Linked DNA regions of Gemmobacter sp. 24YEA27. The protein of the gene in region 1 interacts with the protein of each later gene in a pairwise test. Links are inferred from orthologs where the notes say so. Each region holds a gene or a part of one and is shown on either strand. Other genes may lie near its edges. The genes, in order: QNO18_RS16495 and QNO18_RS15345.

Evidence for each region.
Region 2: the proteins of QNO18_RS16495 (region 1) and QNO18_RS15345 interact in binary tests that used the Escherichia coli proteins (3 or more experiments, as listed by UniProt). The link is inferred for Gemmobacter sp. 24YEA27 from one-to-one orthologs.

Annotation. Positions count from the first base shown.
Region 1 is NZ_JASJPW010000001.1:3,324,890-3,328,148, forward strand. Bases 203-3,148 are described here. They hold QNO18_RS16495 (isochorismatase family protein), read right to left. Parts: upstream 2,030-3,148; coding sequence 1,376-2,029; downstream 203-1,375. Other genes in these bases: QNO18_RS16485 (GNAT family N-acetyltransferase), read left to right, coding at 203-449; dhbA (2,3-dihydro-2,3-dihydroxybenzoate dehydrogenase), read right to left, coding at 613-1,374; QNO18_RS16500 (isochorismate synthase), read right to left, coding at 2,033-3,148. Also shown: more of QNO18_RS16485, read left to right, coding at 1-202; more of QNO18_RS16500, read right to left, coding at 3,149-3,217. UniProt on the Escherichia coli protein: Involved in the biosynthesis of the siderophore enterobactin (enterochelin), which is a macrocyclic trimeric lactone of N-(2,3-dihydroxybenzoyl)-serine.
Region 2 is NZ_JASJPW010000001.1:3,081,012-3,084,207, forward strand. Bases 286-3,168 are described here. They hold QNO18_RS15345 (AMP-binding protein), read left to right. Parts: upstream 286-809; coding sequence 810-2,528; downstream 2,529-3,168. Other genes in these bases: QNO18_RS15340 (cytochrome b/b6 domain-containing protein), read right to left, coding at 286-587; QNO18_RS15350 (phosphopantetheine-binding protein), read left to right, coding at 2,525-2,776; QNO18_RS15355 (condensation domain-containing protein), read left to right, coding at 2,778-3,044; QNO18_RS15360 (amino acid adenylation domain-containing protein), read left to right, coding at 3,026-3,168. In the rest of the region: QNO18_RS15335 (hypothetical protein), read right to left, coding at 25-159; more of QNO18_RS15340, read right to left, coding at 120-285; more of QNO18_RS15360, read left to right, coding at 3,169-3,196. UniProt on the Escherichia coli protein: Involved in the biosynthesis of the siderophore enterobactin (enterochelin), which is a macrocyclic trimeric lactone of N-(2,3-dihydroxybenzoyl)-serine.

The DNA.
Region 1 (3,259 bases):
GGGCGCTTATGCGCTCCGATACTGCCGCCCTTTACGGAACGCTTTCTGACGAAGCCCAGTGCCGATATATGTCGCAGCCGCATTTCACCTCTCTGGAGGCCCTGGCAGACTGGCTGACCGACAGCGAATGGCCCGGACGGACATGGGTGGCCACAGACAAAACAGATGGCACGCTTGCCGGCCGCTTTGTCGCATTCCCGGGGCGTGATGCAGGGGTGCTTGAGCTGGGCTATATCACCATAGCAGAGCGCCAGGGGCATGGCGTCGCGACAGAATGCATGACGGCGCTGGTGGATCACCTCTTCTCCGAGGGGATTGTCGCCGTCTCTATGTGGAAATTGACGCGGAAAACCAGGCTTCGGTGCGGCTCATTGAACGTCTCGGCTTTACCCGCGAAGCTTACTTGCGTCAGCACGAAATCACGCACAAAGGCCTGTGCGATCTGCTGATATACGGGCTTTTGCGTGATGAATGGACGGGCGCGACAAGATAACCCGCGACCTGCCATGGCCCGACCGGGCCTTCCCGCAGCCCGGGGTCAAAGCGCCCACATACAGGCCTTGCCTTCCGGAACAAAGTGTTGCGCGACAGTCAGAGGCCGTGCCGCAGGCGTCAGGCCTGTTGTGTGGCCCCGCCATCCACATAGAGATCGGCCATGGTGACGTGGCCGGCCTGATCTGACAGCAGAAACATCACCGCATTGGCGACATCGTCAGGCTCGGCGATCTTGCCGAGCGGGATGCCGGGCTTGAACTGCTCCTGGATGCCCGCGATCACCCGGGCCTCGCCGCTGGCATCGGCCCACATACCGGTCTGCATCGGCGTCCGGGTCGAACCCGGCGCCACGATATTGCAGCGGATCCCGCGCGGCGCGAGCTCCATCCCGAGCGTGCGCATATACATCGTCGCAGCCGCCTTTGACGCAGCATAGGCCGCCATACCGTAACGCGGCACCCCGGCGGCGTTTGAGGAGACCGCGACCAGCGCACCCTCGCCCCTTGGCCCCATCACCCGCGCCAGCGCGCGCGTGAGGTGAAAGACGCCGTCAGTATTCACGGAAAACACCCGCCGCCAGTCGGCATCGGAGGTCTCGGTCACAAGGCCGGTCGCCAGCACCCCGGCGACCGAAATCCCGAACCGCACCGGGCCGTGTCGCGCCTCGGTTTCAACGACCAGCCGCTCCACCGCCGCAGCATCCGCCACATCAAGCGCGAGACAGCTGAGCCCCGGCTGCGCCGGCAGATCCGGCAGCGCGAGATCCGTCGCCACCACCCGCGCCCCGGAATCAAGCAAAAGCTGCACCACCGCGCGGCCAATGCCGCCGCCCGCGCCCGTCACCAGCGCAAGCGCGCCCTCAAACCCCGTGAGCCGCATCCTATGCCCCTTTTCCGGCGGTGATCGCCGCAATCAGCGCCTTTGTGTCCTGCACCACGCCACAGCGCCCCGCCACCCATTTCAGGGCCATGTCATGATCCGCGCGGCTGAAATCCGCAAGCGCATCGGCAGCCATGAAGGGCTCGATATCGCGCTGAAAGGCTTCGCCTGCGGTCATCATACAGCCGATATGGGCATAGACGCCGCAGATGATCAGCTGGTCCCGCCCCCGGACCCGCATCAGCTGCTCAAGGTTCGAACGCTGAAAGGCCGAATAGCGGTGTTTGACCAGCACGAAATCCCGGTCTTCGGGCGCAAGTTCCGGGATGATCGCCTGATGATCGGGCTCTGCCGACATGCCAGGCCCCCAGAGATCGGCCTGGAGGCCGCGGTCGCGGCGGTCCTGATTGCCGTCCTGCGCAGTGTAGAACACCGGAAGACCGGCGGCGCGGGCGGCGGCGGCGAGCTTTGCTATATTGGCGATGGCGGGGGCAATCGGGCTCTCCCCCGGCGCATAGGGGCGCAGGAAATAGCGCTGCATGTCATGGATCAGAAGCGCCGCACGCGCGGGTGCCAGCTGCCAGGGCCCGCGCGAGGGCGGGATCTCCGCGCCATACGGCAGCGGATAGGGTGCAATCTGCGGCAGGCCGGCCATGGTTCAGTCCCCGATGATGATCTCGCCGTCCTGCCCGAAAGCGGCCAGCATTGCCAGGAATTTGGCATGGGTTTCGGCCTCTTCGGCCTGAGGATCAGAGCCGCGCACTATGCCCGCGCCGGCGTAAAGCCGCGCCTCGTTGCCTTCGATCCCGGCGCAGCGCAGCGCAAGATACCAGCACCCGTCGCCACCCGCCTCAAGCCAGCCGACCGCGCCGGCATAAAAGCCCCGCGCATAGCCCTCGAGCCCGGGGATCGCCGCGTCCGCCGCGTCGCGCGGCAGGCCGCAAACGGCGGGCGTCGGATGCAGCGCGGCCAGAAGCGTCGCGCAAGGGGTAGAGGCGTCGCGCAGCACACCCTCGATCCGGGTGCCCAGATGCCACATCCGGGCGGTCGCGCTGAGCGTCACACCCTCGGGGGCGGCAAGGCGCACACAGAATGGCGCCAGCGTATCCAGCACCATTTCCGCCGCCATCGCATGTTCGCGCAGGTCCTTGTCGGATCGCAAAAGCGCCTCGCCTGCCGCACGGTCACGCGCCGGATCTGCCGCGCGCCGCGCCGATCCCGCCAGCGGATGCGAGGCCACAAGGCCCCCGCGTTTTTCCACAAGCAATTCCGGCGTGGCCCCGATCAGCCGATGCGGCACCCCGGCCTGACGTGGGGGCAGCGGAACAGAGAACAGCGTCGCCAACCCGTCCTGGCGCAGCATCTGCAACAAAAGCCCGGGGTCATGCGGACGCTCTGACGTCAGCACCAGGCTGCGCGAGAGCACGATTTTCGAGAATTCCCCTTCGGAAATGCGCCTGACCGCCGCCGCGACCGCCTCGCGGTACTGGCGCGGAGAAGGCTCGGCCCGGATCCGCATCCCGGCCTGCGGCGCGACCATAGCGACCGGCGCCGCCGGCATGTCCAGCACCGAACCGGGCTGGAACAGGTAATCCGTCGCCTCGCGATCATAGGGCAACGCGCCGGCCAGCAGCTTCGGCCCGTCATGACCAGCGGCAAAAAACGCCTCAGAACGCGCTGGCAGGCTCGCCAGCGGCCCTGGCGGCAGATGGCGCCGCGCGGGGCCAAGCGCCATTGTATGGCGCGGGCCGGAAATCAGGAAATCAGCCGTATCTCCGGCGGACGTCGCACCAGCGGGGCTGGTCGCGTCACGAATGGCAGCAGTACGGGCGGTGACAGTCATCAGGCGATCTCGCATCAGCTTGGCCGCGACGGGGCGGCGATC
Region 2 (3,196 bases), 240 kb from region 1 along the record:
CCCCCTCGCCCGGGCCGCGCGCCCTCAGCCGTCACGCAGGGCCTTTTTGCCGGCCATTTTCGCCAGCGTGCCGTCTTTCCACATCGCCTCATGCAGGCCGACCATCGCGATATGGCCGATCAGCAGCGCGCCAAAGACCCAGCCCAGTTCGCCATGCACCGCATCCCGAAAGTGACCATCCAGGCAATGGGCTCTTCGCGGGTCGGAAACAGCGGGAAGCCAAAGGGCGAAAAGCCGCGCCCCGAGCCGAAAGCCCGCGCCAGCGCCGCCAGCGGCACGATCAGCATCACCAGGTAAAGGATGCCATGCCCGGCTTTGGCCGCGATGCCGATGAACCCGCGCCCATGATCGGGCCGGCGCCCGGCATTCGCGAAAGCCCAGGCCACCCGGATCACGATCAGCACGAAAACCGCAGTTCCAACCGGCCCATGCGAGCCGACAATGGCGCTTTCCCTAGGCGAGACGCCAAATCCCACCTTGAGGATCATCGTCATGAACTGCCACAGCACCAGGGCCGCGATCGACCAGTGCAGCGCACGGGTCACTTTGCCATAGGCGCGGGGCGTGTCTCGCAGGGGGAGCCTCATCCGGGTCATGCTCGTTATCTGTTTCACCTGGTCTCGCAGCGCGGGTGTTCCGTTCAGGGTTCTGGCCGCGCCTTTCTTACCGCCTAAGGGATAATGCTGCACCTGCCAACCGCCAGAGGTAAAGTTGACTATTTTTCCAGGTGGCTTTATCCCGGCGCCACGAGCGTCATCCCGGCCCGCCGGACATGCCGCAAAACGCCGTCACTGTTCCGCAGGTGCGCCATGACCGAAGCCCCCCGTCCTGATGTGGCCCGTCCTGATGTGGCCCTGCCAGATGTCGCCACTCCCGAAGTTGCCGCGCCACACCAGACCTGGCCCGCAGATCTCGCAGCGCGCTACCGCGAGAAAGGGTATTGGCGCGGCGAAACCTTCGGCACCCTGTTGCGCCGGCTCGCGGCTGAACACGGGCCACGGATCGCCGTGGTCGGAGGGGAAACCCGGCTCAGCTATGCGGATCTGCTGACCGCCGCCGAGCAGGCGGCACGGGGCTACCTGGCGCTTGGCCTGCGGCCTGGTGAGCGCGTGGTGGTGCAGCTTCCGAATATCGCGGGCTTCTTTCCTTCGGTCTTTGGCCTGTTTCTGGCCGGGCTTATCCCGGTCTATGCCCTGCCCGCGCATCGTCGGACGGAGATCTCGCATTTCATCGCCCGCTCGGATGCGAAAGCGCTGGTGATCGCCGACAGCTGGGAGGGGTTTGATTACCGCGCCCTCGCCCGTGAGCTGCGCGAAGAGGCCGCAGGCCTCGAGGTCATTGTGATCGGCGAAGCGCAGGAATTCACCAGCTTCGCAGATCTTGGCGCATCAGGTGAGGGCGCATCAGATCAGGACGCAGGCGCGCTGCCTGAGACCGATCCGTCCCGGGTCGCCTTCATGCAGATTTCTGGTGGCACCACGGGGCTTTCGAAACTGATCCCGCGCACCCATGACGATTATATCTACAGCTTCCGCGAAAGCGCGGTGATCTGCGGGCTGACCCCAGACAGCGTCTATCTCTGCGCCCTGCCGGTCGCACATAATTTCCCGATGTCCTCGCCCGGCGTGTTCGGGGCGCTGTCAGTGGGCGCGAAAGTGGTGCTCTGCCCCAACCCCGCCCCCGCCACCGCCTTCCCGCTGATCGAGGCCGAGCGGGTCACCATCACCGGCCTTGTGCCGCCGCTGGCGCTTTTGTGGATGCAGGCGGCCCCCGGAAGCACGCATGACCTTTCCAGCCTCGAAGTGCTGGGCGTGGGCGGCGCGAAATTCATCCCCGAAGCGGCGGCGCGGGTGCGCCCCACTCTGGGCTGCACGCTGCAACAGGTGTTCGGCATGGCCGAGGGGCTGGTGAATTATACCCGCCTTGATGACCCGGAAGAGATCATCATCTCGACGCAGGGCCGCCCGATCAGCGAGGATGACGAGGTGCTGGTTCTGGATGATGAAGGCCAGCCGGTCGCCCCGGGCGAAGCGGGCTACCTCCACACCCGTGGCCCCTACACGATCCGCGCCTATCACAACGAGCCGGCGGCCAATGCCCGCAGCTTCACCCCCGACGGGTTCTACCGCACCGGCGACATGGTGAAGCAGCTGCCCGGCGGTTACCTGGTCGTCCAGGGCCGCGCAGGCGACCATATCAACCGCGCCGGCGAAAAGATCTCGGCCGAAGAGATCGAGGATCACCTGCTGGCCCACCCGGCGGTGTTTGACGCTGCCGTGGTCTCGATCCCGGATGCTTTCCTGGGCGAGCGCATCTGCGCCTTTGTGGTGGTGAACCCGGGCGTTGAACGGCCAAAGCCCGCCGCCGTGAAGGCCTTTGTCAGGGGGCGCGGTATCGCCGCTTTCAAAGTGCCCGATGAGGTGGTTTTCGTGACGGAATTCGCCACCACCGCCGTTGGAAAGATCAGCCGCAACAAGCTGCGCGCCGGGCTGCGCGCGCGCTATCTGGAAGAAGAAGCCGCAAAATGACTGTTTCCGGTGAGACTGTGACCCTTGAAAATATGCGGGCCGATATTGCGCGGCTGATCGACCTTGAACCCGAAGAGATCGGCAATGACGATCACCTGCCCGATCTGGGGCTGGATTCTCTCCGGCTGATGCGGCTCGTGAGCGCCTGGGAACAGGACGGGCTGAAAGTGGATTTCGCGGTCTTCGCCGAAAGCGCGACGCTCGGCGAATGGTGGGAGGCGATCTCGCACCTGCGGGCGGCTGGTTGAAATGGCACAGGATGTTCAGGACACGCGCCCGCTGACCGAGGCGCAGGAGGGGCTGTGGTATTTCCAGGCGCTCGATCCGGCCAATCCGATCCTGAATACCGGGCAATATCTCGAGCTGACCGGCGCCGCTGATCTGGCGGCTTTGCGCGAGGCGGTGGCGCGCACGGTGCAGGAGACCGAGGCGCTGCATCTGCGTTTTCGCGCGGCCCCCGCGGGCCGGAGCAATGGCTGGCCCCCGGCGGCATCACCTTGGGCGAGGTCGATCTGACGGCCCATCCGGATGCCGGGGCCGAGGCGCTGGCGCGGATGCAGGAAGACAGCGCCCGCCCCCTTGATCTGGCGCGAGAGCCGGTGGCGGCCTTTACCCTTTTCCTGCTGCCAGACCGGGTGTTTCTCTATGAACGCATCCATCACCTCGCG